3 regions of the uncultured Idiomarina sp. genome follow, and region 3 is predicted to be linked to each of the others. Evidence: predicted binding sites of a transcription regulator. Region 3 holds the regulator's gene; each other region holds the start of a gene.
What was found. Region 3 encodes FliA, which starts transcription of late flagellar genes. Its sites were predicted from a motif close to CTAAAGNTNNNNNNNNNNNNGCCGATA; they were not measured.
Positions count from the first base shown of each region.

Region 1: the regulator FliA is predicted to act here: its motif matches at 4,096-4,122, upstream of pomA (flagellar motor protein PomA).
Region 2: the regulator FliA is predicted to act here: its motif matches at 9,379-9,405, upstream of ABNS04_RS09535 (flagellin).

Region 1 is NZ_CAXGLS010000001.1:144,443-155,439, reverse strand. Features, by position in the region: gene srmB (ATP-dependent RNA helicase SrmB) at 1-411, shown strand, start outside; gene ABNS04_RS00700 (VanZ family protein) at 408-767, opposite strand; gene thiI (tRNA uracil 4-sulfurtransferase ThiI) at 760-2,217, opposite strand; gene ABNS04_RS00690 (flagellar motor protein MotB) at 2,288-3,217, opposite strand; gene pomA (flagellar motor protein PomA) at 3,223-3,990, opposite strand; gene ABNS04_RS00680 (exodeoxyribonuclease VII small subunit) at 4,162-4,404, shown strand; gene ispA ((2E,6E)-farnesyl diphosphate synthase) at 4,401-5,288, shown strand; gene dxs (1-deoxy-D-xylulose-5-phosphate synthase) at 5,303-7,150, shown strand; gene ABNS04_RS00665 (phosphatidylglycerophosphatase A) at 7,165-7,659, opposite strand; gene thiL (thiamine-phosphate kinase) at 7,661-8,656, opposite strand; gene nusB (transcription antitermination factor NusB) at 8,687-9,106, opposite strand; gene ribE (6,7-dimethyl-8-ribityllumazine synthase) at 9,123-9,587, opposite strand; gene ABNS04_RS00645 (GNAT family N-acetyltransferase) at 9,641-10,294, opposite strand; gene ABNS04_RS00640 (lysophospholipid acyltransferase family protein) at 10,294-10,890, opposite strand; gene ABNS04_RS00635 (DUF3014 domain-containing protein) at 10,890-10,997, opposite strand, start outside.
Region 2 is NZ_CAXGLS010000038.1:554-11,550, reverse strand. Features, by position in the region: gene flgE (flagellar hook protein FlgE) at 1-1,275, shown strand, start outside; gene flgF (flagellar basal-body rod protein FlgF) at 1,427-2,170, shown strand; gene flgG (flagellar basal-body rod protein FlgG) at 2,192-2,980, shown strand; gene flgH (flagellar basal body L-ring protein FlgH) at 3,010-3,669, shown strand; gene ABNS04_RS09555 (flagellar basal body P-ring protein FlgI) at 3,706-4,788, shown strand; gene flgJ (flagellar assembly peptidoglycan hydrolase FlgJ) at 4,769-5,746, shown strand; gene flgK (flagellar hook-associated protein FlgK) at 5,842-7,899, shown strand; gene flgL (flagellar hook-associated protein FlgL) at 7,906-9,120, shown strand; gene ABNS04_RS09535 (flagellin) at 9,520-10,680, shown strand.
Region 3 is NZ_CAXGLS010000026.1:21,721-32,717, forward strand. Features, by position in the region: gene ABNS04_RS07895 (ParA family protein) at 1-739, opposite strand, end outside; gene ABNS04_RS07900 (chemotaxis response regulator protein-glutamate methylesterase) at 743-1,921, opposite strand; gene ABNS04_RS07905 (chemotaxis protein CheA) at 1,937-4,123, opposite strand; gene ABNS04_RS07910 (protein phosphatase CheZ) at 4,137-4,877, opposite strand; gene cheY (chemotaxis response regulator CheY) at 4,889-5,272, opposite strand; gene ABNS04_RS07920 (RNA polymerase sigma factor FliA) at 5,309-6,034, opposite strand; gene ABNS04_RS07925 (MinD/ParA family protein) at 6,027-6,899, opposite strand; gene flhF (flagellar biosynthesis protein FlhF) at 6,947-8,248, opposite strand; gene flhA (flagellar biosynthesis protein FlhA) at 8,270-10,408, opposite strand; gene ABNS04_RS07940 (hypothetical protein) at 10,574-10,993, shown strand; partial or broken gene ABNS04_RS07945 (prepilin-type N-terminal cleavage/methylation domain-containing protein) at 10,984-10,997, shown strand, end outside.

The sequences.
Region 1 (10,997 bases), on a different contig from region 3:
CAAGACGTGCCTGTCATGTTTTTACGTGGTGACTTACCACATGCTGAACGACAACAGAAAATCATCGAATTTAAGCGTCGTGATAACGCCGTGTTAGTCGCAACTGATGTAGCTTCTCGCGGACTCGATATTGACGATATTAAATTGGTTATTAACTATGATTTGCCTAAACAGGCAGACGTTTATGTGCATAGAATAGGCCGTACTGCCCGCGCCGGCCAAAAAGGGTTAGCTATTTCACTCGTAGAGGCGCACGATGCACTTCTGTTAGGAAAAATCGAACGCTACATGGAGCATCGTCTTGATAGACGTGTGATTGATGGGCTCAAGCCGCAGTATAAATTTCCATCGACAGACAAAAAGCGTGTTAAGAAGAAGAAGCAAAATAAGAAAACAAAGAAGCGCCGTTAATCGCGGCGCTTTCGATAGAGCCACAGCAAGGTAAAGTAAGCCGTCACGCCCGCAGCATCAGCAAGCCAATCCATTACGTCAGAGCCTCGCCCTGGAATATAATACTGAATCACTTCTATCGCACAGCCATATATGAGTAGCAGTGAGCTTGCGAGTTTACCCGATAGGTCAAAGGCCTTGTGAAGGGTCACGCTCAACAGGAAAAAAGCACTAAAATGAACCCATTTGTCTGCATGAGGGATCATACGGCTCGCTTCATGACTTGGAAACTGCCATAAGAACGCGATGGTGATCACAATTAATAAGCTTAAAAAAATCGCACGCGCAAACATGCGAGAACTCGTTAGGTTACTCAACGTCCTGTCCTTCATACACCGAAACGTTACTGTATCCTGCTTCCTGCAGAAGTAACGTTTGCATTTTACTCATCACACCCTGCGAACAATATAATAGATAGTGATTTGCGTCATCCAGTTTTACAAATTCTGACTGAACCTTGAAGAATGGCATTTCAATCACCTCAAAGGAGGTCGATAGCGGTTGCTCTTCAATTTCGTCGGCTGTTCGAATATCGATGATGACCTTAGGCTTATCTGTCGCTGTATGCTTTATTTGTACTTGGTCCTGTGCTGCCTTAGCAATGTCTTGCATACTAAGTACTTGGGCATTGCGAACGACTTGCTCAATAAGCGACATATCGAGCTTTGCTTCTTCTGCTAAGATAGCTCGCTCATCGGCCTTTACGGTGGGTTTATTGGAAATAACACCACAATACTCTGGGATTGTTTTCGCTAAAGCTTCGGTTCCAATGCGCTTCGCTTGATCAACGATGGTTTGTTTATCCGCTGTAATAAGTGGACGCAATACCAGTGTATCTGTCGCTTTATCGATGACTTGTAAGTTAGCCAACGTCTGGCTCGATACTTGTCCAATCGCTTCACCTGTGACCAACGCTTGCGCTTTTAAAAAGCCCGCAACACGCGTTGCTGCTCGTAGCATTTGACGTTTTAGAACAACTCCCATGGCACCGTTGTCGACGTGGGTCAGAATATCTTCTACGATAGGCGCGAAGTCCACACTGATAAACTTAATGGGATGCGACTTACTGTAACGGTCCCAAAGATAATGACATATTTGCTTAACGGCGACTTCGTGCGCGTCGCCACCGAGATTAAAAAAACAAAAGTGTGTGCGCGCGCCACGACGAATGAAGTCAAAGCTCGCAACACTCGAGTCGAAGCCGCCGCTCATGAGACTCACCACGGTCTCCTGAGTAGGAATAGGAAAACCGCCCAGGCCCTGCCTCCGGGTACCCACTAACTGAATATTTTGCTCAATAATTTGCAAAGTAATTTCATGCTCAGGCGCCTTTAATTGCACTTTTGCAGTCGGTTGATGCTCAAGAAGGTAGCCACCGATGTAGCGCTCCAGCTGTTGTGAAGAGAAATCATGATGCCCTTTACGCTTTACTCTGACCGCAAAGGTTTGTTGAGCGATTTTTTCTAGCCAGAACTGTGCGACCCACTCGGCAAGGATCTCGAACTCATCCAGGGGGCGCTCAACCACCTCAGCGAACCATGAAATCCCTGGCGTACAAGCCAATTTATCAATCACCGCTTGACGCACATCTTCCTCTTCTGAGGGAGTACTCACTTCGATACGGTCCCACAACCATTTTACGTAGAGACCGGCATCTATATCGGCCAACACTTTACGTAGATTATTGGTGAGTACTTTTCCGTAACGCTTACGAACTGAGCGGCTTTTGATGGTGATTTCGGCATGCAACCGTACAACGAACTTCATGGAGGCCCCAGTTTTAGCTAGTCTAAAAACCGATCATTATACGATTTTTTAACGCTGTGAGCCACCCGAGCTAGTCAATTACATCCACCGGATCGGACTCTTTCGCCTTGCCTTGCATAATAGCGATATCAACACGTCGGTTGAGCGCACGATTAGAGGCCGAGTTGTTCGGTACAATCGGTTTTGTATCGGCATAGCCCATCGTAACAAGGCGTGATTGGTCGAACCCGTCTACTGTAGTCATCTCTTCAGCAACAGCGACAGCTCGTTTAGCGGATAAATCCCACTTTGAGGTGTACATCTCAGAAACTAACGGTTGATTATCGGTATGCCCCGAGATCGTGATCTCGCCAGGAATATCTTTAAGCGCTTGTGCCACTTCCCGAATGACTGGCTTAAATTGCGGCTGTAAGAACGCAGATCCCTCTGGAAACGAACCATTTTCTTTAATTCGGATAATAATTTGTTGCCCCAATTGCTCTAATTCTAATGAGCCGGCCTTGATGTTATCACTTAATTGCTCTCGGATACGCTCCATTAGCTCCTTAACTTGCTGCTCTACCGCTGGATCGGACTCGCTTCCGTCAGCGGCCTTCTTGTCCTCCTCGCTGTCAGCTTGCTGTCCACCCCGTTCGACCTGCTTACCTCCTGCAAAGTCTGATTCCCCATCTTGAAACTCCAAGGTTTGTTGGGTCATTTCGACTGTTTGTTGCTGAATGGTCTCGATGGGCGTAGGTTCAGGACGCCCAGGCCGAAATTCCTGCGCAATAATACTTGTTCCCTTGGGTATGTCTTTTACTTCAATTTTATTCTGAACACCCAGCGCATACTTCATAGAGCCGGCAATTTGCTTAAATTTAAGAACATCCATTTCAGAGAAAGCAAGAAGCAGCACGAAGAAGCACATTAGTAGTGTCATTAAATCAGCAAAAGTCGCCATCCACATAGGAAGCCCAGGGGGCGGGCAACGGCATTCTTCTTGATCGTCTGCGGCAGCCATAGGCGCTATTCGTCCTCATTCCCTTCATTGACACGTTTGGATTCGGCGAGGTAATTACGTAGCAAGCCCTCAATAACCCGTGGGTTTTGTCCATCCTGAATTCCTAAAATAGCATCCAAAATGAGCTGCCGGTTCAGCTTTTCCTGTTCCGCTCGCAGCACCAATTTATTCGCAATGGGAATCGCAATCACGTTGGCCAAAAATGCACCATACAGTGTTGTTAGCAATGCAACCGACATCGCCGGACCAATAGCCTTGGGGTCATCCATATTAGCGAGCATCGCAACCAATCCAATGAGCGTACCAATCATCCCCATTGCCGGTGCTACGTCAGCCAAAATTTTAAAAAACCGAGCCCCCTCTTCATGTCGGGTAAAGCTCATGCTGATGTCTTTGCTTAAAGTGTGCTTGACCACTTCCGCGTCATGACCGTCCACCAGCATATCCACGCCTTTCCGAAAAAAAGGATTAGGAATCTCTGCCTCTTCCAGCGCTAGGAAGCCACCTTTACGCGCCGAGTCAGCCATTTCGACGGCACTATCGATAAGTTCTTGAGGGTGTTCTATCTTAAAAAAGAAAGCTTTTACCACGACTTTGCCGGTGGCAAAAAACTGTTGTAGTGGAAAGTTGGCCATAACGATAAACAGCGAGCCACCCACAACAATCAATAAAGACTGAGTGTCAATGAAAAGACCGGGGTCACCACCCAATATCATCGCGGCAACAACAAAGCCTATGGCTCCAATGATCCCAACCAGCGTTGCTATATCCACTCAGCTTCCTCCACTTCACGCGATAAATTTGGCACGTGATCAATTTTAAACATCCCACTCACTGTGGCAACCTATATTGTAAATTTAAGTAAACCACGCATTGATCATCGGCTGACAATCGAGTTTCTTTATATGATAATGAGCCTATATTGAAACTAAAGGTGACGCATTATGGCAAAGAAGGAAGACAACCTATCGTTTGAACAAGCATTGCAACAACTTGAACAGTTAGTGAATGAGCTTGAGCAAGGCGACCTTCCATTGGAGACGTCATTAGAAAAGTTTGAACAAGCCGTAAAGCTATCACGTTTAAGCCAAGCGCAGTTGCAGTCAGCAGAACAAAAGGTTTCAACGTTACTAGAAAAAAACGGCGAACAGGTGCTGAGTGAACAGCACAGTGAGGCGCGCGAGTGAATATTAAGCAGTTTACAGCCGAGGTCCGTAGTGCCGTCGATAACCGATTAAACCAACTGATCGAATCACACATTGCTTCTAGTTCACTTAAAGAAGCCATGGCATACGGCGTCTTACTTGGCGGCAAGCGTATCCGTCCCTACTTAACGATGGCAGTGGCCGAATTATGTGGGGCTGAAACTAACGAGGCTTTGGACGCGGCTTGTGCCGTAGAATTGATCCACGCGTACTCATTAATTCATGATGACTTACCGGCGATGGACGACGATGAACTACGCCGAGGTCATCCCACGTGTCACATTAAGTTCGGTGAAGCGACAGCCGTATTAGCCGGTGATGCGCTGCAAACACTCGCTTTTGAGGTATTAAGCACCAACTTAGAGGCTAAACTTCCCTCTCAACGACGCATCGCGATGATCCAGCATTTGGCCAGCGCCAGTGGTGCTAAAGGTATGTGTTTTGGACAGGCGCTGGATTTAGATGCCACCGGGCGCGCCATTGATGAGCTTGAACTTGAAAAGATACATCGTCACAAAACCGGTGCTTTAATACGTGCCTCTGCGGCACTTGGAGTGCTTGCAGGTAACGACGAAAGCCAACAATACTTAGATCACTTTTGTGATTTCGCCAGCTGGATTGGACTTGCTTATCAAGTTTACGACGATATTCTTGACGTCGTCGGAAACACTGAAGTTATGGGTAAGCCACAAGGTTCAGATGAAGCCCACCACAAGGCGACTTACGTTGCGCTACTGGGGCTTGACGGAGCCAGTGAAAAACTGCTGTCATTGCATCAACAAGCACTACTGTCACTCAACAAGATCCCGTACAATACCCAAAAACTAGAAACATTTTCAGAGATCTTGCTGAAGCGCGATCACTAAGTAATACGAGACCTATGACCAAATTATTAGACGGTATTGAATACCCAACAGATCTACGCAAGCTGCCTACACATCAATTAAACGCGCTCTGTGAGGAAGTACGCGCCTACTTACTGGACTCTGTCAGTCGCAGTAGTGGTCACTTAGCATCAGGGCTGGGTACAGTTGAACTGACCGTCGCTCTGCACTACGTCTACAACACACCAAAAGATAAGTTAGTTTGGGACGTTGGTCATCAAGCCTATCCCCATAAGATTTTAACAGGACGAAAAAAGGCGCTGCATACAATCAGACAGAAAGATGGTTTGCACCCATTCCCATGGCGGGAAGAAAGTGAGTATGACGTTTTGTCTGTTGGTCACTCCAGTACCTCAATCTCAGCAGCATTAGGTATGGCGGTTGCCGCCCAGCGCAGTGGTTCTAACGAAAAGGTCGTCTCGATAATTGGTGACGGTGCAATGACAGCCGGCATGGTCTTTGAAGCGATGAACCATGCAGGCGATATTAAGCCTGACATGTTAGTGGTACTAAATGATAACGACATGTCGATTTCTGAGAATGTAGGTGCCTTGAATCAGCATTTCGCGCGTCTTTTGTCGGGGCGTTTCTATACCAAAATACGTGAGCAAGGCAAAAAACTGCTTAAGCCGTTACCGCCCATCCATCACTTAGCTAGCCGTGCTGAAGAGCATATGAAAGGTATGATGGCACCCGGTACTATCTTTGAAGAGCTCGGATTTAATTATATTGGTCCCATTGATGGGCACGATGTGGACACCTTAGTTGAAACGCTGCGTAATATGAAGCACTTACGCGGTCCACAGCTGCTTCACGTAGTCACGCAAAAGGGAAAAGGCTATCGGCCTGCAGAAGCCGATCCTATCGGTTATCATGGCGTGCCTAAATTTGATCCGTCGCTGTCCAAGCTACCGGCGAAAAAGCCCGGAATCCCAAGTTACTCAGAGGTGTTCGGTGATTGGTTGTGTGATCACGCACAAGACGATGCCAAGTTAATGGCCATTACCCCTGCAATGCGAGAGGGGTCGGGAATGGTCAAATTCTCAAAACTTTATCCCGAGCAATATTTTGATGTCGCTATCGCCGAGCAGCACAGCGTAACTTATGCGGCTGGGCTCGCCATTGCTGGTCTTAAACCTGTTGTGGCTATTTATTCAACCTTTTTGCAGCGCGCCTATGATCAAGTCATTCATGATATTGCGTTACAAAATCTCGATGTATTGTTCGCTATTGATCGCGCAGGTATTGTTGGTGCAGACGGACCTACTCACCAAGGTGCATTTGACTTAAGTTACCTCCGTTGCATTCCAAATATGGTCGTTATGACACCCAGTGACGAACAAGAGTGTCGCGATATGCTTTACACTGGCTATTGCCATCAGGGACCTGCTGCAGTCCGCTATCCCCGTGGTAGCGGTACCGGTGTCACATTACGAGAACACGATAAGTTACTTACGTTAGGTGAAGCAAACATCATACGTCAGGGTAACGACGTTGCGATCCTAAACTTTGGCACGTTGCTACCCGAGGCTATCGCGGTCGCCGAAGATATCAATGCAACAGTAGTCGATATGCGCTTTGTGAAGCCACTTGATAAGCAAGTCGCGATTGATTGTGCTCGTCGCCATCAACTTGTTGTAACGCTTGAAGAAAATGCCATCGCAGGCGGTGCAGGTAGTGCCGTAAACGAAGCACTGGCGAATTCAGGAATCAATACTCAAGTTCTAAATATTGGTTTACCTGATGAGTTTATAAAGCACGGTAGTCAAGATGAGGTTAAACAAGAAATTGGACTGAGCGCTACGGCGATTAAGTCGCGTATACAAGACTATTTAAACAGCTAACAGGCGCCACGCGCCTACAAAAACCAGTCACGACCGATTGTTGTCGCAAGTATCAGTTGTAAAACGAAGTTGCTCGCTATCCCCGCGAGCACGTCATCTAACATAATACCTGTTCCGCCATGCAGGCGTTTGTCCAACCAGCTAATTGGCCATGGTTTGAGAATGTCGAATACGCGAAAGACCAAAAAGCCGACCATAAGTAAAGCCCAGTTAGCTGGCATGGCCCACATGGTAAACATCAAGCCGACGAACTCATCCCAAACAATTGCTGGATGATCGTGTACACCCATTTTATCGGCCGCACTGCGACAAATATAGATGCCTAGCAGGGTGCTAAGCGCGACAAACAGGCTATAGCTAGTGATGTCTAACCAAAGCATACCGTAGACCAATGGAACAGCAGCCAACGTGCCGAACGTGCCTGGTGCCTTTGGTGCTAGTCCAGAGCCAAATCCAAGAGCAAGTAAATCAACTGGATTCGCAAGTGAAAGCCCGGGAAATCGGCGCATATTAGGACACTCCAAAATGGTTGTAACCCAATTCAATTTTAGGGAGTTCCCACGGCTCCCCTTGGTAAGTCATTCTCACCTGACGTGTCTCATCCTTTACCATTCGACCGATACAGATAGGTTTGTCTTTTAGATGTGACGTGATGGTTTCAAGTCGTCCGCGATTCTGCTCTGGTACAGTAAACAAAAGTTCATAGTCATCACCCGCAGTTAACGCCAATGAAAACGCCTCATCCAAGTCGAGAGTTTCAGTTAAAGCCATCGATAAAGGCAATTTATCAAGCTCTAACTGAACGCCCATTTGAGCGTTTGTAGGCAACAAATGAGACAAGTCTGCCAATAGGCCGTCTGAAACATCGATGCAACTATTAGCAACACCACGTAATAGCTGCCCTAAAGCGACTCTCGGAGTGGGATAGTGCAATCGATTAATTAATGACTGTAAATGGCGATGAGTTGCCGACAATTCACCTTGTAATAACCGCAATGCTAAACCCGCATCACCTAACGAGCCACTCACGTACAGCCAATCTCCAGCCCGCGCTTGATCGCGTCTAATCGCCGTACCGCTGGGCACAACGCCTTGAGCAGTATAAGTCAACGTTAAAGGACCACGCGTTGTATCACCACCTATCAAATCACACTCATAGTAGTTTGAGATCTCTTTTAAGCCTTCGCTAAAATCGTGCAGCCAATCAGTATCAACTCGCGGTAAAGTCAGTGCCAGACTTCCCCAACTCGGCACTGCCCCCATCGCCGCTAAATCACTTAAGTTCACTGCGACTAATTTGTGTCCAATTGCACGTGGGGGGGTATTTTTATCAAAATGAACGCCCTCGACCATGGTATCCGTCACAGTAACGAGTTGATGATCTTCAGGCACTTCTGTCACAGCGCCGTCATCTCCTACGCCAACGATGACATCGCCACGATAAGATTCAGCTTTAAAGTAGTGTTCAATCAGATTGAATTCGTCGAGTTTTGGAGTCTGTCTCATAAGGGAGAAGAGCGGCGCACCGCTCTTTTATTATTGGCGGGCAGGTCTTAATGCATCGACAGCTTTGTCGAGTACACCATTCACAAAGCGGTGGCTATCATCAGCACCGAACGACTTGGCTAATTCGATAGCTTCATTAATTGCTACTTTATAGGGTACATCGTAACGTTCACGTAGCTCATACGCAGCGATACGTAGGACCGCAAGCTCTACCGGATCCAATTCGCTGATCGGTCGATCAAGATAGGGTGCTATCGCCTCATCTAGGCTTTTATAGAACGCACCCACTCCTCGAAGCAATTCCAGAAAGTAATCCACATCAACTTTACTGGTGTCATTGTCGGTTAGAAACTGTGCTTCTATCTCATTAAATGTGTTTTGCGATAACTGCCATGAGTAAACCGCTTGTACTGCAAGCTTTCTCGCTTTTCTGCGTGCTGCTGGTTTCATTCTTAACGCGTTCCTGTTAAATCTTATCCAAGACGTTAACCATCTCTAACGCACTTAATGCTGCTTCAGAGCCTTTATTACCGGCTTTTGAACCGCTGCGCTCGATGGCTTGTTCCAGCGTGTCAGTGGTAATAATACCGAACGCCACTGGTAGACCAAATTCCATAGCAACTCGGCCTAAGCCGCTATTACTTTCACCAGCGACAAAATCAAAGTGCGGTGTTCCACCTCGAATAACTGCGCCGACCGCAATAATCGCATCAAACTTATCCGATTCTGCGAGTCGCTTCGCGGTTACTGGGATTTCGTAAGCACCCGGCACTCTAACCACCGTAATATCGTCATCTGCGACCTGACCATATTGCTTTAGTGTCTGCACAGCGCCCTGAAGGAGGCTTTCAACGACAAAGTGATTAAAACGAGAGACGATAATAGCAAACTTTTTACCTGGTGCGTTTATGCCACCCTCAATGATATGCATGCTTGGAATTCCTTGTGATCTCAATAATGCGCAAATAATACCATATTTTAACGTTATTTTCGGGCTAACGTATAAGAATAAAATACTTCATGTGTATCCCTATTCATCGCCACCTTTCGTGCTGCGCTATTATCCAATACAGCGAGCGCCGATTGGTTTGACTCAGAAACAGGGAATAGCACTTGACCCCAGGGCCAGCTAGCTCTTAACCAGTCGGTCGTCAGCGCAAACAAATCATTATGTAGGTTATCGGCGACTGCCTTTTTCCCTAACCACCACGTCACTTCCGCTTGAATATTGCTGGTATCAAGCGCAGCACCATTACCACGCTCTGCTGAAACTGGAGCAAAGTACACCATGCCAACCACTTTGTTCCGTTTTTTATCAGTGACGACAAAGCTAAAGCCATTTTTTTGCAACATCTGCTTTAGCAGATGTTGCACCATCGATGAGTTCTGTTCTTCCGACGTTTTACTACTGGGCCAGCTCCATCCAAGCTGATGATACAACCAAGCTTGAGAGTCCATGTAAGCGCGATAGATGGCACTGGCATCATCAGCTTTAAGTGCTGTTATTTCGAGTCGAGAGGACTCAATACGCTGCCCCATTGACCAATCGTCTTGCCAAAACTCGGCTGCGCCGAGGTTTTCACTCAGCGCAAGAGCGAACACAGTCCAAAAAATGATACAAAGACGCCGAACGACCATTACGCGCGCTTACCCTGTGCATGAGCGAAAAACGACTTTACACGTTCCAACTCACGTTCGATTTCGCCATTAATCATCATCGCAGGGCCTATATCAATTGCTTTACGAGCAAAGTCCATCGCAACGGGCACAACCGGTACGTTTGCCTGCTTTGCAATATGCAAAAAACCTGACTTCCATTGCTTCACTTTTTTGCGAGTGCCCTCGGGCGTAATCACTAAAACTAATTCGTGCTTGGTCTTAAACTCTTCAACCATTTTACCAACGACACCATTCGCGGCAGAACGATCAATCGGGATGCCTCCTAATTTGAGCATTAAACGCTTAATAGGGAACCGGAACAAACTCGCTTTCCCCAAATAGTTCAGCTTTAAGCCCATTGCGAGCATCACAAACACGCCAACAGGGAAATCCCAATTTGAAGTATGCGGCGCAATGGGGATGATTGCCTGACGGCTATTTGGCATGGAACCATTAATTTTCCATCCCCCCATTAATCGCATCCCCACTCGCCCTATCCAACGCAAAAAGCGATTCCCCTGTGACGGGAAATCGCCCTCTAAATTATTAGGTATTGAATCTTGATTTTCTGTCATTAATTCTCTCGAAACGCTGCTTTTACTTCTCTTAACTTAGCCTTGATTCGTTCAATATTGTTCGGTCCCATGCGCAATAGCTGCTTCTGTGCTGGCGGTAAGGCCTC
Region 2 (10,997 bases), on a different contig from region 3:
TTTGCCAACAATATTTTCAGTGGCTCCGACCAACAGACCGGTAACGGTTCTGCGACCGCCTCTGTTGCGCAACAGTTCAGTCAGGGCACGCTTAACTTTACCCAGAACTCACTGGATATGGCGATAAGCGGTAATGGCTTCTTCGCGACCACATCAGGTATCGCGCAGCAAGACTTTACCTACACTCGTGCCGGCGCATTTAAACTTAACGATGACAGCTACATCGTTAACAACCAAGGCCGGTTCTTGCATGGCTTCCCAGTCGATAGTGCCAGCGGTGCAACTCAATCAACGTCACTTGCCGCATCCGGACCGATCCGTATTCCCGATTCAGCAGGTGCACCGTCAGCGACCGAAAACCAATACCAATCATTTAACCTTGATGCGCGTGCACCAGGTATTGATGTTAGCAATGGGTTTAATCCAGAGGATCCGACGTCGTACACCTCGTCCACCTCAACCACGATTTATGACTCCTTAGGTGAGTCGCATGTGATGACAACCTACTATGTAAAACGTAACGCGGCAGATGTCGGCGGTCAGGAAAACGTGTGGGATGTTTACAATACAGTCGATGGTCAAATGGTCGACACCAATCCATCACAAGGTTATACCGGTGCACCAAGCTATGAGCCTTCACCAGGCGATGGTGTTGATAATACCGTATCGAGCCAGCGTATCGTATTTGACCAAAGCGGTTCACCGGTGGGCGTGCCAAATCCAGGCGGCTATAACCTCGACAGTGATACTTTCCCACCGGCAAGCATCTCGCTAGCCAATGTGTTAAGTAATGGCGCAGATACCTCGCAAAACGTACAGATCTTCTACCGCGATCGTCTCGATCAAGGCGGAGACACAGCGCCCACTCAGTTCGCTTCAGATTTTAGCGTCAACCTACTTGAACAAGATGGTACAACGGTCGGTCGTTTAACCAACATCGACATTGCGGAAGACGGCCTGATTTCAGCGAGCTACTCAAACGGTGACGTCCAATACTTAGGCAAAGTCGCGTTAGTGCGTTTTGCCAACGAACAGGGTTTGACCCAGCTCGGTGATGCGTCTTGGTCAGAAAGTCAGTCGTCAGGTATCGCGACCTCGGGTGAAGCAAACTCAGGCGTCTTTGGCACCATCGAAGCTTCGGCACTGGAAAACTCAAACGTTGATTTGACCAAAGAATTAGTTGATCTGATTTCTGCACAGCGTAATTTCCAAGCAAACTCACGTTCGCTTGAAATCAATAACAGCTTGCAACAGAACATCTTACAGATTCGTTAATCAATGACGAAGGCTTGAGAGCATACAGTAAGGCTTGCTTCGGCAAGCCTTTTTTTATGTTGACCACCTATTTTGTAGGGGATGCCTTTATTTTGGCACGAACTCTGCATAGCTAGTACCCAGATGACAAATTTTTGGCTGGAGGTCAGCGATGGATAAAATGCTGTGGATTGCCATGAGTGGTGCTAACGAGAACATGAAAGCCGTCTCGGTACGCGCCAACAATTTGGCTAACACCAACACCACTGGATTTAAAGCAGATCTAGAGCAAGCTCGCTCAATGCAGGCCTTTGGTGAAGGACTGCCAACGCGGGTCTTTTCGATGACAGAAAGCCCGGGGCAAAATTTTGCCGAAGGCCCGATTCGCACTACCGGACGTAATCTTGACGTGGCTATCAACGGCCAAGGCTGGATAGCGGTCCAGGATGCCAATGGTAACGAGCGCTACACCCGCAACGGGAGTTTAGAAATTGACGCTGGCGGAATGTTGCGTACTTCATCAGGTGATCCTGTCATGGGCGACGCCGGTCCAGTGCTCATTCCAATGCCGATTGACTCGCTCACCATTGGTCGCAATGGCAATATCTCGATTCGCCCACAAGGTGCACCGGAAGACGCGAACGAAATTGTTGATCGAATCAAATTGGTTAACCCGCCGCTTAACAATGTTGAAAAGACCACGGATGGATACTTTGCATTAAAAGACGGTCAGCAAGCGCTGGCGGACGCTAACGTCAAACTTGAGGTGGGGGCGTTAGAGGGAAGCAACGTCAATGCAATTGGTGAAATGACGAGCATGATAGCGCTTCAGCGCCAATACGAAATGAACGTCAAAATGATGAAAACCGCTGATGAGAACGCTCAGCGTTCAGCAACATTGATGCGCATGAGCTAACGCGTGTCGAGGAGATAGATTATGAACCCCGCATTATGGATTAGTAAAACCGGACTCGACGCACAACAGCGCGACATTTCGGTGATTTCGAATAACTTAGCAAACGCCAGTACCGTGGGCTTTAAAAAAAGCCGCGCGATTTTCGAAGATCTACTCTATCAAAATATTAATCAACCAGGCGGCCAATCAGCGCAGGACGTAGAACTCCCCAATGGCTTGATGCTCGGTGCTGGTACTAAAGTCGTAGCAACCCAAAAATCCCATACGCAAGGTAATGTCCAGACGACCGATAACTCGCTCGACGTGATGATCAATGGCAAGGGGTTCTTCCAAGTATTGATGCCCGATGGAACCTTATCCTACACACGTAATGGTCAGTTCTCAGTAAACGAGGAGGGGACTCTGGTTACCTCGGGCAACGGTTATCCTATTGAACCTCAGATTCAGATCCCAGAAGACGCTATCTCACTAAGTATCTCACAGGAAGGGGAAGTCACCGTACGTCAGCCTGGTAATGCGCAAAACGCTGTTATCGGTCAGTTGAACCTAGCCAGCTTTATTAATCCCGCGGGCCTCGAGCCCATCGGACAAAACCTCTATAAAGAAACCGCAGTCAGCGGCGCACCACAAGAGTCCGTGCCCGGTGTCGATGGTGTCGGTAATGTGCGTCAGGGAATGCTAGAAACATCGAATGTGAACGTCACAGAAGAACTGGTTAATCTTATTGAAGCGCAACGGGGCTACGAGATGAATTCAAAAGTCATTTCATCGGTGGACCAAATGTTGAGCTACATTAATCAGCAGTTATAACGGTGGAGGTGAGTATGCGCCTGATTATCATGGCCGGGGTTTTAGTGACATTGGCTGCTTGCAGTAGCAACCAGCCAGCACCGATGCCGAATGACCCATACTACGCGCCCGTACTGCCCGAGGAACGTGCAGAACCGGTCGTACCGACGGGTTCACTGTATCAAGCGCAGTACTCCGATAATATGTATTCAGACATCAAAGCGCGTCGATTAGGCGACATTATTACGGTTACCCTTCAAGAGCGTACGACGGCGAGTAAATCGGCGAACGCACAGACCACGAAGGAGAGTAATGTTGACCTACCGGTACCTACGATCCTCGGGCAAGCGGCGACCATTAATGGCAACCCCATTTCTGCCAACTTAGGAGGAACGCGCGATTTTACCGGTGATGCAACCGCTGACCAGAGCAATAGACTATCGGGCGAGATTACCGTGACCGTGATTCGAACGCTGGCGAACGGTAACCTAATTGTGCGTGGCGAGAAATGGTTACGCATTAACACCGGTGACGAGTATATTCGGTTGACGGGTATTATTCGCCCACAAGATGTCAGCGCTGATAACACCATTCCGTCTACTCGCGTGGCGAACGCGCGTATCGAATACAGTGGCACCGGTAGTCTGGCTTCGACTCAAGAGCAAGGCTGGCTCACTCGTTTCTTTAACAGCAGTTATTGGCCGTTTTAACGGATAAGGAGACGCGCTGTGAACTTTCTTAAAGTGATGTTACTTGGACTTGCCATCATGGGTCAGTTAGTGCTGCCGGTGCAAGCATCACGCATCAAAGATATTGCCTCTGTCGCAGGCATTCGTTCAAACCAACTTATCGGCTATGGCTTAGTGGTGGGTCTACCCGGTACGGGTGAGCAAACACCTTTTACCGATCAGACGTTCCGAACCATGCTCGGCAACTTTGGTATCAACGTACCCCAAGGTCAGCGTCCAAAAATTAATAACGTGGCGGCCGTGGCTGTGCATGCCGAAATTCCCGCATTTGCCAAACCGGGTCAAAAAATCGACGTCACCGTATCCTCCGTGGGGAGCGCTGATAGCTTAACCGGCGGCACGCTATTGCAAACCTTTTTGAAAGGCGCCAACGGTGAAGTCTATGCTGTTGCGCAGGGTAGCCTTATTGTTGGCGGCTTGGGCGCAGAGGGCAGCGATGGTTCTAAAATTGTAATCAATACGCCTACCGTCGGCCGTATTCCGGGCGGCGCTATTGTCGAGCGTGAGATCCCCACCGCATTTGCGCAAGGCGACTACTTTACCTTTAATCTGCATGATTCCGATTTTACCACGGCCAAACGTGTCGCTAACACGATCAATGGTTTAGTGGGTGAGGGCATGGCGCAAGCCATTGATGCAACGTCGATTCGTGTTAAAGCACCGCGCGATTTAAGTCAACGAGTGAGCTACATGTCAACGCTTGAAAACTTGCAAGTTGAACAAGCGATGGCGGCGGCGAAAATTATAATCAACGCACGCACGGGCACAATCGTAGTGGGTCAAAACGTGGAGTTACGTCCAGCCGCGGTGGCACATGGCAACATGCAAGTGACTATCACCGAGGACATGCAAGTCGACCAGCCCAATCCGTTTGGTCAAGGTGATACAGCGGTCACCCCACAGAGTGTGGTCGATATACAGCAGGAAGATGCGCGGATGTTTGTGTTTAATCCAGGCACCACACTGAACGATTTGGTGCGAGCTGTAAATCAAGTCGGCGCGGCCCCTGGCGATATCATCGCCGTACTGGAAGCCTTAAAGCAAGCAGGAGCTATTTCCGGTGAGCTCATCGTTATTTAATACCGACGCCACTCGCTTGTATGACCTTGCGCCCAAAGCGCAAGGTACTGGAGCCGTGCTTGATAACCACGCGCTCGACAGTCTTCGTGAACAAGCCTTTGGTGACGATAAAGAGCAAGCCCTGCGCGAGGCGGCGAAACAGTTCGAAGCGATTTTCTTAAACATGGTCATGGGAAGCATGCGTAAAGCCAACGATGTGTTTGCGGAAGGCAACATGCTCAATAGCCGCTACACAAAGATGTACCGCGACATGTATGACCAACAACTCACGTCAGAATTATCAAATCAGGGGTCACTCGGACTCGCGGATCTGATGGTTCAGCAACTGAGCAAGCAAGGTGGATTTGATACGCAGCAACGGGTTGGCGCAAAACTCGATGACCCAAGAGCCGCGGTCGTGAATAATCGCTCCACTCGCTTAAGTGACCAAGGCGGGCGTCCTGTCGGGTTGTTTTACGGAGACACCCGGGTGAATACACTCAATATTGGTGATCAAGCACAACACATTTCCAGCCAAAATGACTTCATCGATGCTTTAAGACCACAAGCCGAAGCGGTTGCCAAAGAAACCGGCTTACCCGCCAAAGCATTGATCGCTCAAGCGGCGTTAGAAACAGGCTGGGGACAGCGCATGGTACCGGGACGGCATGGCGGCTCGAGTAATAATCTGTTTAATATTAAGGCTGATAGTCGTTGGCAAGGCGAACAGTCGCATGTAAACACTTTAGAGTTTGATGGCCACCAAGCCAACAAGCAACGCGCGGCATTTCGTAGTTACCAAAATATTGAGCAAAGTTTACACGATTATGCTAGTTTCATAACAGAACATCCGCGTTATCAACAAGCCGTCGCAGCGGCCGAGGATCCCGCCCAATATATCGAGCAATTACAGAGCGCGGGCTATGCAACGGATCCTAACTACGCCAACAAGGTTAAGTCCATTATGCAACGGTTATAAGCGGCAACTCATTGCCGCTTTACGTAATTTTACACTTAACTTTTTGCTGTCTCTGTCGATAACCGTAATAGACGAAGTATTAGGAGCGACCATTTATGGCGTCATTTGATTTATTGACCAAAGGACAAACTGCGGTTTTAGCGCATCAACGCGCACTCGCGATCACCGGGCAGAACATCAACAACATCAATAACCCGGACTACGTGCGTGAGCGAGCAGAGTATGTCAGTAATCCCTTTGGGGGCTTACGGGGTGTCGAATCGCGCCGCATGATCGACGAATACATTGTTGGTCAATTGAACCGCTCCCATATGGATGTCGCCTTTCAAAACGGTAAACTCGATCAAGCCGAGCCACTCGATTCACTGTTAGGAAACACTGAAAGCAGCATCAATAGTGCAGTGACCAGCTTCTTTAACAGTGTGCAAGATGCCAATAACGATCCCAGCTCATTGACCAATCGGCAAGTCGTGATCAGCGAAGCCGAGGGGTTAATGACACGCATGAGCGACTTTTCTCGTTACTTAAACGATCAAGAGAACATTGTGAACGAGCGTGTGCGTGACTCTGTTCAGCAGATTAACACCTTGTCGAAGAATATTGCCGAGCTCAATAATGAGCTCAAGTTCGGCTCATCTAACGTCAAAGGCTTTGATGCCAACTCACTGCGAAACCAACGCGACCAACAGCTAGAAGAGCTGTCTAAGTTAGTATCGTTTGACGTGGTCAAAAGCGATTCTGACGCGGTGCAAGTCAACTTAAAGAACGGCGTACCATTGGTCTTAAAAGATGGTCGTTATAATATGATCACGGCGAACAGCCAGCCGGATACCGGTCGCGTTGAAATTCAAATTGAGTCGACGAATAGCGCCGATCCCACCAAGTTTTATCTCAAGCCAGATCAGCTAGGTTCTGCGCTTGGTGGTTACATGGATTACCGCGATAATCAGCTGCTTCCCGCGCAACGTCGTATCGGTCAAATGGCGTTACGTATCGCCGACACCATGAATTCGCAAAACCAAAAGGGCATGGATCTCGACAACCAACTCGGGCAAAAACTGTTTGACCTCAGTAGCACCCCCGTGCGCGCTCTGGATTTTGAAGAAAACACCGGCAATGCCAATATTAATGTGGGCCTGTTAGAAGGTAACAGTGCCAAACTGACATCAGACAACCTGCTGATCACAAAAACCGGTGCCGACACCTTTACGGTGCAAGCCGCCGATAACCAAGGGCGTGCCATCAAAAATGCACCTGAAGTGACCATCAGTACCGCCGGCAATCCCAGCGCCATCGCTGTCGAAGAATATGGCGTTGAGCTGACCTCGGCGAATTTTAGCGCCGCAAGCGACGGCGATAAATTCCTCGCCAAACCGGTCGAAGACATCGCGGGCGATATTGGCGTGGCAATTAGCCGTCCAGAAGACCTAGCACTTGCAAAGCCGGTACGTGTCAGCGATGACCTTGAAAACCAAGGCTCGGCTAACATTGAATTGGAGTCTATCAATGGCACCAGTAACTTCTTCGATGCCGCTGGCAAAACACTCGCCGACGGTGCCCCAACCGGCGTCGCGGTCGATGCGGTCAACAGTGATGGCACGTTCGATGTAACGCTGAGTCGCAAAAATGGCAGTGACATCACATTAACGGGTTTAAGTGACCTTAAAAACCTAGCGCAGCAAGCCAACGACCAAGCGGCAGCCAACGGCAACCCGGCACCCTTTGCAGGGTCACCGCTCGACTACGATATCAGTATCAATGGTCAGCCTGCGGCGGGCGACAGCTATTCAATCGAATACAACACCGATGGCTTTGATGACAATCGCAATGGCGAAGCCTTTACCGAGCTACAACAAAACGCGCAGCTACGTCGTTCGTCAGCCGACAGCGACGATGCCAACATGACCTTCGCAGAAGGCTACTCGCGCGTGGTATCTGATATTGGTAGCTACGTTCAACAAACACGCTCGCGCCGCGATGCAGCGCAAGCCATCGAAGCACAAACACAAGCGATGTATGAAGCAAAATCAGGCGTCAATCTAGAAGAAGAAGCCGCCAACTTGATTCAGTTCGAACGCGCGTATAACGCCGCCGCTCGAATCATCACCGTCGCACAACGTACGTTTGACAGCCTGTTAAACGCAGTGGGGTAATAAACGATGCGTATTAGTACTAACTTAATGTTTCAACGTGGACTCGACTCACTACAGCGCTCCGAGAGCGCGCTGTATAAAGTGCAGCAACAGCTCACTCGTCAGACCAAAATACTGTCACCATCAGATGACCCGATTGCTAACTCGCAAGTCATGAACCTCAACAATGCGCTGGCGCAGAACGAGCAATTCATGCGCAACAGTACCAGCCTCGAGGCCAACTTACGCCAATCAGAGGCCAACCTCGATGGCGTAAACAGTGGCCTGCAACGCGCGCGCGAACTCGCCGTTGGCGTCGTGAATGGCAGTTATAGCGCCGACGATCGCAAAGCCGTCGCAAAAGAGCTACGCGCTATCGAAAAGCAATTGGTTGACCAAGCCAATGCCCGCGACGCACAAGGCGAATACATGTTCGCCGGCTTTCAAAGTCGCAAAGAGCCCATGCAATACGACGCGAGCACCCAAAGCTACCAATACGTAAGCGACCAAGGGGCGCGTAACATACAGCTCACCCCCAACCTCAAACTCGCCGCCAACGAACCCGGTAGCAAACCGTTTGCCAACGTATCACAACGCGTCGACATCAACGTCGAGAGCGGCCAAAACCTCGTCGGCGAACTGCGCGTAAGCAACCGCGAGCAATTCACCGACTTTACCGAGCAACAACAAAGTAACGGCAACCCACGCGACTTTAACATCAGCTTTGACGGCGCCGGCAACTACAGTATCGACGACACCAGCGGTAATAACCTCGCCAGTGGCGCCATTACCGATGGCAAAATCAGCTTTAACGGCATGGACATCACCCTCGCTGAAGACGCAAGCCCCAGCGCAAGCGATACCATCAAAATCAGTAATGGCGAACCCATCGGTCGTAACCCCATCACGCTAGTGAGCGATCTCGCCGCCGCACTCGAAGGCAAAGGCACCAACGGCCAATGGGAAGACGAAGCCAGCTGGGCGCTCGACGATCTCAACAAAGCCATGGACAACGTCGTTGGCACCCAAGCCGACATCGGCACCCGCATGAACGTCATGGAATCCGCGCGCACCCAACTCCGCGATGCCGACGTCGTGAACCAAACCGCCCGTGCCGAACTCGCCGATGTTGACTACAACGAAGCCGTCACCGAACTAGTCAAGAACGAAACCCTATACCAAGCATCACAACAAGTGTTTTCGCGTATCAATCAACTAAGCTTGTTTGATTACGTCCAATAAACCTTGAGCTTGGATGCGGGCTGCACCCGCAGGCTGTGATGGCGCTCGCTGCGCTTGCGCCAGGCCTTGCTTGCCTGTACTTCGCACGGCAAGGCTGTGTAAGAGCAAAATAAATGCGGGCCCTCGCTCGTACACAGCCTCGCGCCGCGAAGCGGACGCGAACAAAGCCTGCGGCAAGCGCAGCGAGCCGCATCCAAACCTGGCGGCGAAGCCGCCATCCCCACTAAAAACCCGCGCTAAAAAAAATTAAAATTTTTCCTAAAGGATCCCAACCCCCCGCCGATACCCCTTGTGAGAGGAAATTTTAACCAGGCAAAAAACAAGCCTACCCTTCCTCCAGCTTGGCGACACAATATTGGTAACACCAAGCTTTTGTATCAAACTAAGGGAGCATGAAAAATGGCTTTATACGTAAATACTAACGTCAGCTCGATCAATGCACAGAATCAGCTGGTAAAATCAGGCAACTCGCTTGACCAAGCTTTCCAACGTTTGTCGTCAGGCCTCCGTATTAACAGCGCGGCAGACGACGCAGCTGGTCTACAAATCTCAAACCGTCTGACCTCACAGGTCAACGGCCTAAACGTAGCCACCCGTAACGCAAACGACGGTATCTCACTTGCTCAGACCGCAGAGGGTTCATTGCAAGAGTCTACTAATATTTTACAGCGTATGCGTGAATTGGCACTACAGTCATCGAATGGTTCTAATTCGCAGGCCGACCGCGATGCGCTTCAAAAGGAAGTATCGTCCTTGCAGACCGAGCTTACGCGGATAGCTGACACAACGGCATTTGGTGGTCAAAACATCTTGGATGGTTCTGTTGCTAGTCTTGATTTTCAAGTTGGTTCTGAGGCAAATCAGACTATTAGCTTGGACTTAGGAGATTTTGCAGCGGACGCGCTAGGTGCAAAAGACGGTACAGCAATAAGTGGCTTGGATTTTGAACAAGCTAAGATAGGTGCGGTCGATGAAACATTGACGTTAACAGTTGATGGCAATAACACCGAGATCCAAATATCCAAAGGTGATGGCTTCGAGGATTATGTTGAGAAATTTAATGATGCAGCCAATGATCAAGGAGTATATGCGAGGATTGATGGTAGTGGAGACATTCAGTTTTATGCCGATGCAGACGTAACGGGAGCGACAACTGCGACCATTACGAGTAGCGATAAAACAAACGGGTCATTTTCGGGAGCTACGGCAGGAACTGCCGGCAGTGTAGTAACTGGGGCTATTGTTGGAGCAGTGGATGGAATTGATATCAGCTCAGCAGCTGGAGCTCAGAGTGCAGTTGGTTCAATTGATAACGCGATAGCACAGATCGACGATAAACGGGCAGACTTCGGTGCATTCCAAAACCGTATGCAGAGCACGATCTCTAACTTGAGCTCAATCTCTGAAAACGTATCAGCTGCACGTTCACGTGTACGTGATGCGGACTTTGCGGCAGAGACTGCTAAGTTGACTCAGGCGCAGATCATTCAGCAGGCGTCAACTACTATCTTGGCGCAGGCGAACCAGCGTCCACAGGCTGCATTGTCACTGTTGGGTTAATCCTTTACTGGAAAACCAGCGACGGCTTAAACAGTCTTACGCAATACAAGCGGCTCCTTCGGGGGCCGTTTTTTTTGCTCTGAGGTTGGATGCGGACTGCGCCCGCAGGCTTTGATGTTACTCGCTACGCTCGTAACAGGCTTTGCTTGCCTGTGCTTCGCACGGCAAGGCTGTGTACGAGCAGCTTGTGCACAGCCGCATGGCGCGAAGCGCACATGCACACAGCCTGCGGCAAGCGAAGCGAGCCGCATCCCGACCTGGCGGCGAAGCCGCCATCCCCCCTCAAAAATCTCACACCACAATCATCCACAAATTCA
Region 3 (10,997 bases):
TTTGATAAGCCAATACGCCGCGCGATTGAGGCGCAAACATGGAAGGCGGTAACTGTTCATTACTCGCATCACGGAACTTTGTATCAATTGGAATCATGCCATTCCACACGCTTTTACCGTAACGCTGTGCCAGCTTTTTATAGGTATCTAACGACGCCCGCGTCCGTTTATCGTAAAGGGTCGGGATAATCGTATACTGATGCGCTTGTCCTCGAGATTTTTGGATTAAAGCGAGCGTTCGCATCATTCGTTCTAAGCCTTTCAGCGCGAGTGGCTCGGTTTGTACCGGAATTAATACTCGCTCACAACATGCCAGGGCGTTGACCATCAGTACCCCCAGCACGGGTGGCACATCAATTAGTACGTAATCATAACGATGCTCGACGTGCGCTAACGCCCGTTGCAGAACCAGCCCCATACCGCCTTGGGTACCGAGCTTACGGTCTAGCGTCGCGAGCGCCATACTCGCGGGCATGACATCGAGGTGCTCATGTTCGGTCGCGACAATCGCACTTTTCGTTGTTTCTTTATCAACGTTTTTACCCATCGCGAACACGTCGTACGCAGTCGCATCGAGCTCTTCTGCATCAATACCGAAATAAAAAGTAAGCGATGCATGCGGATCGATGTCGATACACAACACGCGTTGACCTCGCTGTTGCAATAAGCCGGCTAACGCCACTGTTGTAGTCGTTTTACCTACGCCGCCTTTTTGGTTTGCGATGGTCCACACATGCATGGCTTAACCTCCGTAACCGACTTCGGTCAGTAACGCACTCGCCATTTGGTTTAAACTGACACTGCGGGTTGAAATACCCGCGCTTGCGACCGCTTGCGGCATGCCGTACACGACACAGCTGGCTTCATCCTGTGCCCAGATGGTTGCACCCTGCTCTTTAAGCATGCGCGCGCCCTCGCGACCATCCGCACCCATCCCGGTTAAAATGACCCCCAGCACTTTACCACCGTAAGCTTTGGATAAGCTGGCAAAGGTCAGGTCGACACTGGGTTTATAGGTAATACGCCCGGAGTTATCTTCGCGAATTCGTAAGCGTGCTGCTCCGGCTCGCCCTTCCACTAACATTTGTTTACCGCCGGGGGCTAAATAGGCAACTCCAGGCTGTAAGTTATCGCCATCTTCCGCTTCTCGTACACAGATTTTGCACAAGCCATCGAGTCGTTGCGAGAACGCTTTGGTAAACGCCGCTGGCATGTGCTGTACCATCACGATCGGATACGGAAAGTTCTGTGGCAGCTGCGTCAAAATTTTTTGCAGCGCAACGGGTCCTCCGGTGGAGGTTCCTATCGCGAGTACTTGGTATGCTCGATTAATGGTTAGCCGTTCGGTCGCAACCGGTGCGGCAGTCGACGGTGCTTCACGCGGCGCCGGTTCACGCGCGACTGTCGAGCGCGTCGATGTACGATCGCCAAAGGTCCGAGAACGGGTGCTTTCACGCGGCGTTATTGAACGCGGGGGTGGCGTTGGGCTGGTTGTACGTGCTGAAGGCCGACGGCGAATGCTCGGTTTGGCAGCTATTGCAATGACGCGATCCTGCAGGGTTTTGACTGCTTCTTCGCGATTACGCGCAACGTCTTCAAACTTCTTCGGCAAAAAGTCCGCCGCGCCTGCTTCTAACGCGTTCAGCGTTGCCGTGGCGCCTTCATGCGTCAACGAGCTAAACATCAAAATAGGACAAGGTGCATCACGCATGATTTCACGGACTGCGTCGATGCCGTTCATCACGGGCATCTCGATATCCATGGTGATGACATCGGGACGTAAGCTTTTTGCTTGCTCAACGGCTTGACGGCCATCGTTTGCTGAACCGATGACTTTTATCTGGCTATTACTTTCAAGAATCTCTGTTACTCGGCGTCGGAAGAACGCCGAGTCATCGACCACTAAAACACTCACTGTCATTTTTAGTGTTACCCGTTATCGTTTCGCGTAGTACTTGAGCATACTTGGCACATCAATGATTAACGCGATACCACCATCACTGGTAATGGTCGCTCCCGCCATGCCTGGCGTCCCTTGCAATAGTTTATCAAGTGGTTTTATCACCACTTCTTCTTGACCGATCAGCGCATCGACCACAAAACCCACTTGTTGGTTGCCGATCTGCACCACAACCACGTGACCGTTTTCGTTTCGCTTATTACGCTCTGGTCGGCGCGTCAGCCAATGCTCTAAGAAAAATAGAGGAATCGCTCGTTTACGCACGATCAATGTCAACTGACCATCGACGGTATTGGTCTTTGCCATATCCAAGTCGATAATTTCACTGACCACGGCGAGCGGCAGTGCAAACGTCTGATCTTTTACCTCGACCATTAAGGTCGGTAAGATCGCCAGCGTGAGCGGTACTTTGATGAGTAGTTCAGTGCCTTTACCGAGCTCTGATTCAATTTTAATACTACCGTTCAATTGACTGATTTTGGTTTTTACCACGTCCATTCCGACGCCACGACCCGAGATATCCGACACTTGCTCTTTGGTTGAGAAACCGGCGGCAAAAATCAGATTGTAGGCATCTTCGTTGGACATACGCGCGGCGGCATCTTCATCGAGAACGCCCCGCTTAATTGCGATTTGTTTGAGTTTTTCGGCATCCATCCCCGCACCGTCGTCTTTAATAGACAACATAATGTGGTCACCCTCTTGTGACGCCGATAGCGTCACCATTCCCTCGCGGGGTTTGCCTTTTGCTTGGCGCTCATCGGGCATTTCGATGCCGTGATCGACCGAGTTGCGCACCAAATGCACCAGTGGGTCAGCGAGTGCTTCGACTAAATTTTTATCGAGGTCGGTTTCTTCGCCGTGCATCTCGAGATTAATTTCTTTTTTCAGGCTACGTGCCAGATCACGCACGACCCGCGGGAAGCGGCCAAAGACTTTCTTAATAGGCTGCATTCGGGTTTTCATCACCGAGCCTTGCAGATCGCCGGTTACGACATCGAGGTTGGCGATGGCTTTGCTCATTTCTTCGTGCTTTTGATCGTCGCTGTTGCTGAGGCTTAACAGGCGGTTTCGTACTAACACGAGCTCACCGACCATGTTCATGATCTCATCAAGACGCTTGGTATCCACTCGCACAGTGGTTTCTGGGGGCGGTGGTGGCGGCGCGGCGGGCTTTTTCGCCGGCTGCTTGGCTTGTTCTTTTGATGGTTCAGCTTTTTTCGGCTCGGGCTTTTTAGGCGCTGCTTTTTGAGGCTCGGGCTTTTTGGCTGCTGCAGGTTGTTGCGCTGGCTTTTCTGCGGTTTTGTTGACTTTAGGGGCCTTGCCTTTGCCGTGCAGATCGTCGAGCAGCGCTTCAAACTCGTCATCGGTAATTTCGTCGCTGTCGCTTTTGCTGGCTGATTTTTGTTCTTCTTGCTGTTTTTCTGCGCTGGTTGGGGCTTTACCCGAACCGTGGAGTTCGTCGAGCAAGGCTTCGAATTCGTCGTCTGTGATCTCGTCGTTATCGGTGTGGGTGTTTGGTGCTTCTTTTTTATTGGCTGTTTTTGAGGCACCGGGGCCTTGGCCTTTGCCGTGGAGTTCGTCGAGCAGGGCTTCGAATTCGTCTTCTTGGATGTCGTCGACTGTGTTTTCGGCATCGTTTGTCGCGCCAGAGGCGCGACCTACGTTGGTATCGGCGGCGACGTCATTTGTCGCGCCGGAGGCGCGACGTACGTCGGCGTCGTCGTCGGCGGCGTCGGCGGCGGCGTCGTCGGCGGCGGTGTCGTCTTCAGATTCGGGTTGGGAGAGCTTGTGGAGGGTTTCGAGGAGCTCGCTGTCAGCGGCTTCGGGTTCCTCTCGCGCTTGTAATTGAGCAAATTGGGCATTGATGGTGTCGAGCGCTTGCAGGATCACGTCCATGAGGTCAGACGTGACTGTGCGTTGTCCGTTACGCAAGGTATCGAACACGTTTTCTGCACCATGACAGGTATCGACCAGTGCCGAAACGGCAAGAAAGCCGGCGCCCCCTTTTACGGTATGAAATCCTCTAAAAATCGCATTGAGGAGATCTTTGTTTTCGGGGTCGTTTTCTAATTGAACGAGTTGCTCGGATAACTGCTCGAGGATTTCTGCTGCCTCGATTAAGAAATCCTGTAAGATCTCTTCGTCCATCTCAAAGCTCATGCGCTGCTCTCTCCTAGAAACCTAAGCTTGATAATAAGTCGTCCACGTCATCCTGATTTTCTACAACATCGTCGCGTTGCTCAGGGTTTATGATCGGTCCTTCTGCTGCATTCTTATCGACTGCTTTTACATTTTGTTTAGCTTGAGATTTTTGCTCTTCACCAAACAACTTGAGCAGCTCGATCAGATTTTTCTCAACGTCTTCTACGAGTTGAATCACCCGACGGATGATCTGACCGGTAATATCTTGATAGTCCTGCGCCATGAGCACTTCTGTCATCAAACCATGGATCTGCGGCATGTTTTGTCCACATTCGCGCATTAACGCATCGACTTGATGACACATTTCTTTGAATTCATTTAACTGAATATCGTTGCTCATGAGGCGCTGCCACGCAGGCATCACCTGCTCTACGCGCTGATGCATCTCATCCGTCATGGGCAGACAGGCTTCGACGGCGTCCATCGTGCGGTTAGCCGCGTCTTCTGTTTTTTCAATCACATATTGCAGACGATTCTGCGCATCGGGCAAATCGTCTTGTGTCAGTTGCATGATACGCGGATCGAGTTGGAAGTCTTGCAAGGCTTCATGCAGGTCTCGGGTGAGTTGCCCGACAGAGGTGAACAACTTGTCATCATGCTCTTGATGGAAATCGTCTAGCCATTGATCGGCTTTAGACTGCTCTCCCGCTTCAAGCCACTCAACCAATTGCTTCGCTTGCTTGAGCGATATGCTTGCTGATGGTTTTACCATAGCCGTGCCCACTAACTGATACGTTCAAAGATTTTATCGAGCTTCTCTTTCAACGTTACAGCGGTGAAAGGCTTCACAATGTAGCCGTTCACACCAGCTTGTGCGGCTTGAATAATTTGCTCACGTTTGGCTTCGGCCGTGACCATTAACACGGGTAAGTGCGCGAGGTCATCGTCTTTACGAATTTCCTTAAGTAAGTCGATACCTTGCATCCCCGGCATGTTCCAGTCAGTTACGACAAAATCAAAGTCACCTTGTTGGAGCATCGGTAATGCGGTGTTGCCATCGTCAGCTTCTTGGATGTTGGTGAATCCAAGGTCACGAAGAAGATTTTTGATGATTCGTCTCATTGTTGAAAAGTCATCAACAACAAGAATTTTCATGTTTTTATCCAAAGCTCCCTCCACTTGGGCTCTCGATTACTACGATAATTACTCTACCCAGCTCTGCATGCGTGTTTTTAAGCGCATCATTGCTTGGCTATGAATTTGGCTCACGCGTGATTCGCTCACGCTGAGAACTTCACCGATTTCTTTCAGGTTAAGTTCCTCATCATAATACAACGAAAGCACTAATGCTTCACGTTCGGGTAAACCCGAGATAGTTTCGACCAGTGCGCGATGAAAGGCATCGTTTTCAACGTCTTTCTGCGGCTCGTAGTTTGCACCGGTTACTTGCTCGGGCATAATAGCATCTTCGGAGACGCCTAGATCTTCAATTCCGATAATTCGTCCCGAGTTTACATCGCGCAAAATAGCGTGGTATTCCTCGAGCGGCATTTCTAATTTTTCGGCAACTTCGACATCTTTGGCATCACGCCCGGTTTCGTTTTCGACCTGTCGAATCGCTTCGAGTACACGCCGATGATTGCGATGCACTGAGCGCGGCGCCCAGTCACCACGGCGTATCTCGTCTAACATTGCGCCGCGAATACGAATGCCCGCAAAGGTTTCAAAGCTCGCGCCTTTGCTATTGTCAAAGTTTCGTGCTGCTTCCAGTAAGCCAATCATGCCGGATTGGATCAGATCATCGACCTGAACGCTCGCGGGAAGACGCGCCATCATGTGATGAGCTATGCGCTTCACGAGACCCGTGTGTTGTTCGATAATCGCTTGGCGATTATCGGCATGGGCACTGTAAACAGCCGCTTTATTCATTGGCAACATCCTGCTTCTTACCGTTATCGGCCGATCCTATTAATTGTTCAAGGAAAAATTCGAGATGCCCGCCAGGCTGCGCCGGCACTGGCCAGTCGAGCGCACGCTGCGCAAGGGCTTTAATTGCTAATGACGCGGGAGACCGAGGCTGCATTAAGACCAACGGTTTTTGTTTGCGTACCGCCAGACGAATATTGTCATCGAACGGAATTATGGCGGCCAATTCTATCGCGACATCTAAAAACCGATCTGTGACTTTAGTCAACTTATTGAATAGCAGTTGCCCTTCGCGCAAATTACGCACCATGTTGGCAACCACTTTAAATTTGAATACGTCCTGCTCTTTACTGAGCACTTTCATCAATGCATACGCATCGGTGATTGAAGTCGGTTCATCACACACCACAAGTAATACATCTTGCGCGGCGCGTGCGAAGCGTACGACCGTGTTACCGATACCGGCGGCGGTATCGACAACCAAGACATCAAAATCACCTTGTAGGTCGCTAAAAGCGCGGATAAGTTCGGCGTGCTGAGTCTCGTTCAGCTCTATCATTGAGCGCGTTCCGGAGGTGGCGGGCACGATTTTGATACCGGCGGGGCCTTCAATCAAAATATCTCTCAGTTCGGCTTGTCCACTGAGCACATGTGAAAGATTTTTTTGCACGCGCAGCCCAAGCATCACGTCGACATTGGCGAGACCTAAATCGGCATCCAATACCAATACGCGTTTGCCTTGTTCGGCCATCGCAATCGCCATGTTTAAAGAGATGTTGGTTTTACCCACACCGCCCTTACCACCGGTTACTGCAATGACTTTGACTTTGCTCTGTTTCATCTTTCTTAAGCCACTTGCTTGATCCATGCGCTCTAACTCATACTGCTGGTTGATGCTTGATTCGTTAAGGCCCATCACTGGACCGCCTGCCAACTTGATTTTGGCATGTCTGACACATTCGAACAAATGCTTTTATCATACAAGCGCTCAGCCTCGGTCACCATATAATGTTCATCAGCTACACGGATGTCCTCGGGTACTTGTTGACCATGAGTCAAGTAACCGACGGCGAGACCTTGTTCGATAGCAACACTGATACTCTCACCTAAGCTTAAGCACTCATCTAGCTTAGTAAAGATACACCCTGCTAGCGGCAGTGTTTTGAATTGCTTGACGGTATCGTTTAGCACTTGTGTCTGCGCTGTAGCAGATAATACCAAATAAGGACGAATTCTGAGACGTTTATTCTGCAGAATTTGTCCAAGCTGTTCGCTCAAGCGCTTATCGCGTTGGCCCATACCCGCCGTATCGATAAGAATCAGACGCTTATCACGCAGGCTCAGCATGGCATCAGCAAGTTCTTTTGCATCGTTTGCGATTTTTACGGGGCAGCCGATGATACGACCATAAACTTTTAATTGTTCACTGGCGCCGATACGGAACGTGTCCGTGGTGATTAAAGCGACCGAGTCAGATCCATGACGCTGGGCATAACGTGCAGCGAGCTTGGCGATGGTGGTGGTTTTACCAACACCCGTTGGCCCGACTAAAGCGACCGCACCGCCACGAGTCAAAATATCGTCATGGGTGGTATTGAGCTGACCTTCAAGAAGCTGTAGCGCTTGCTCCCAACTATCCTCGATATCATCGCCTTCGGGAATAAAGCATGCGATTTGATCGGCAATACGCTCACTGATCCCCATTGTCATTAGGCGCTTAACGAGTAATGCTCGCATCGGTTCTTCGCGTTCGATTTCCTGCTTCATCAAACCGCTCAACTGATGTTGCAACAGATTTTGAATACCTTTGATTTGCGATTTTAGTTCAGCGATTTCACTTGCACTGCCGCCGCCCACATAATCTGGAATATGATTGTCGAGCTCGGGTTCTTGCCAACTTGGTTCATCATTCGCTGAGGTGGTCATTTGAGGCTCCGGCTCGCTATATGTCTGCTGGGGCTGTGATGGCGCAGCTTGCGACTCCGCCTGGCGCGCTAAAATTTCGGCAAGCGAATTGGCTGGCGTGGACTCTGTCTCAGGTGCAGGCGTCGGTGCAGATTGTGGCGCCGCAGGTGACTCGGCATCACCATCGATTGCCGCGACGATCTCAACGCCGCCGTTGACCTTTTTATTCGACATGATAACGGCATCGGGTCCGAGCGTTTCCTTTACTTGCAATAACGCACGACGCATATCCTCAGCAAAAAAGCGCTTCATTTTCACAGGTCAATCCCCCTATCATTGAGCTGCTGGTTGTTGTTGTCCACCAATCGAGCTCACAATTCGAATCTGTTTATCATCTGGAATTTCTTGGTAACTCAGTACCCGCATTCCGTCTGTTGCGTGTCGCGCAAAACGCGCCATCGTTGAACGAAGGAGCCCAGATGTCAGTAAAACGGATGGCTCGCCGTTCATCTCTTGCTGTTGATGAACATCTTTCAACGACTGCTGCAGGCGTTCTGCTAGGCCAGGTTCAATGCCTGCGCCTTGTTGTTCGGCTTCATTGCCTGCTGCCTGTAAAGACTGATGCAACATTTGTTCCAACTCTGGCGCCAAAGTAATGACAGGGAGTTCTTGTTGGCCTTCGGAGATATCTTGAACGATCAGTCGGCGTAACGAAATACGCACTGCCGCAGTTAACACATCGGTGTCTTGAGTGCGTCCGGCGTACTCGACTAATGTTTGTACAATGGTACGCATATCGCGAATAGCGATGCCCTCATCCAGCAAGTTTTGTAGCACTTTGACAAAATTGCCCAGTGACAATAAATCGGGTACCAGACCTTCGACTAATTTCGGATGACTGCGACCGAGGCGATCGAGTAACTCTTGTGCTTCTTCATGACCGAGTAGCTGGGATACGTGATTGGTTACGATTTGGCTGAGGTGCGTTGCCACAACGGTTGCCGCATCGACCACGGTGTAGCCCATGGTTTGCGCATTATCGCGTTGTTCAGGTCGGATCCATACCGCTTCGAGCCCAAACGCAGGATCGGTGGTTTTTTCGCCTTCCAGCTCGCCAAAAACTTGACCCGGATTAATCGCGAGTTCGCAATCATGACGGATCTCGGCTTCGCCCATGGTCACCCCCATCAGCGTGATGCGATAACTGTTAGGACCGAGATCGAGGTTGTCGCGAATATGGACGGCAGGCACAAGGAAGCCAAATTCTTGCGACTGCTTTTTACGGACCCCTTTGATGCGCGATAATAATTCGCCACCCTGACTTCGATCGACCAACGGAATTAAGCGATATCCGACTTCTAAACCGAGCGTATCCACGTGACGCACGTCGTCCCAACTGAGTTCCTTTTGCGCCAGCTGCTGTTGTTGCTCTTGCTGTTGTTGCTCAACCTGTTCAGTTTCTTGGCTCTCGGCATGACGCATTTTGTAATAAGCCGCGCCGGCCAATACAGCCGACATGGATAAAAAAGCAAAGTGCGGCATACCTGGAATGACGCCCATCGCAAAGAGCACCGCACTTGAGATGACCAACACTTTAGGGTTGTTGATGAGCTGGAACACCACCGCATCGCCCATATCTTTGGTGTCGTTCTCGCGCGTGATAATGATTGCTGTAGCCACAGAGAGTAAAAGTGCGGGGATCTGTGCCACCAAACCATCACCGATGGTGAGCAAGGTGTAAACCTCAATCGCTTGACCAAACGACAGGTTGTGCTGGATCATGCCAATTAAGAAACCACCCACCACGTTGATGAGCAATATTAAGATACCGGCAATGGCATCGCCCTTAACAAATTTACTGGCACCATCCATGGAGCCATAGAAGTCGGCTTCACGAGTAACATCACTTCGGCGCGCTTTGGCTTCCTCTTGATTGATTAATCCGGCATTGAGGTCAGCATCAATCGCCATTTGCTTGCCGGGCATCGCATCCAAAGTAAAACGCGCTGTCACCTCTGAGATACGCCCTGCGCCTTTAGTGATAACGATAAAGTTGATAATGACCAAAATCGCAAACACCACCAAACCGACAGTATAGTTGCCACCGATAACCACACTACCGAACGCCTCAATGACACTACCGGCGGCACCGGGGCCTTCGTGACCATTCAGCAACACTACACGGGTGGAGGCGACGTTCAGCGACAAGCGCAATACCGTGGCGATGAGCAGCACCGTAGGAAACGCGGCAAAATCGAGCGGGCGTTGGGTATAAACGGCGACCAACATCACTACGAGTGAGAGCGTGATAGAAAACGAAAACAACACGTCGAGTAAGAACGGCGGAATAGGTAATACCACCATCGCCAATATTGCCATGACCGCGAGCGGGGTACCGAACCCTTTAATTAAGTGTGAGTTTGCCTGTGCTAACCCTTTTAAATTGTTCAGTTTTGCAGCACCACTTGCCATACTTCGTTTCCTGCGCGTCAAAAAAATGATTCTCTGCCGAACAGATACAAGTTTTATGCCAACACAATCAGCTTATCGCTTACGCTCGTATCGGATGACTCGGCTAGGTATTTCGGGTGTTTAGATTTAGCTTTGTGCGAGGTGTGATGTAAGAGGAACGAAGTGATGCCGAGTAGCTTGCTCGAATGGTCTGTGTGCTCTTTGTTGAGTTTAGTATTAATGGGCGCAGGCGTGCCTGCGATGCAAAATACCACCTCACAACTTGAGGCACGAGCGCTGGCGTTGCGCGGACTCAACTTGTTGCAAGCGTATCAAGCGCGCGCACAAGCGCAAAAACGTCATATTAAAGTGCCCCTGACATTTATTAAGCATGCGTTAGATACACGAGGGTGGCAGTTTTCGAGTAATTATGATGACGAGACGCGGCCGTTGACTTTTTATGCGCCGCAAGGATACGCCCGCGCCGGTCGTTTGAATATGCACAAAGGTGAGCTTCATTTACGCTGGGTGATTAGTGCCTTAGGTCGCGTACGCTATTGCAATGCGGGCACTGTCGAACTTCCGGGGGTTGCGACATGTGTTTAGCCCG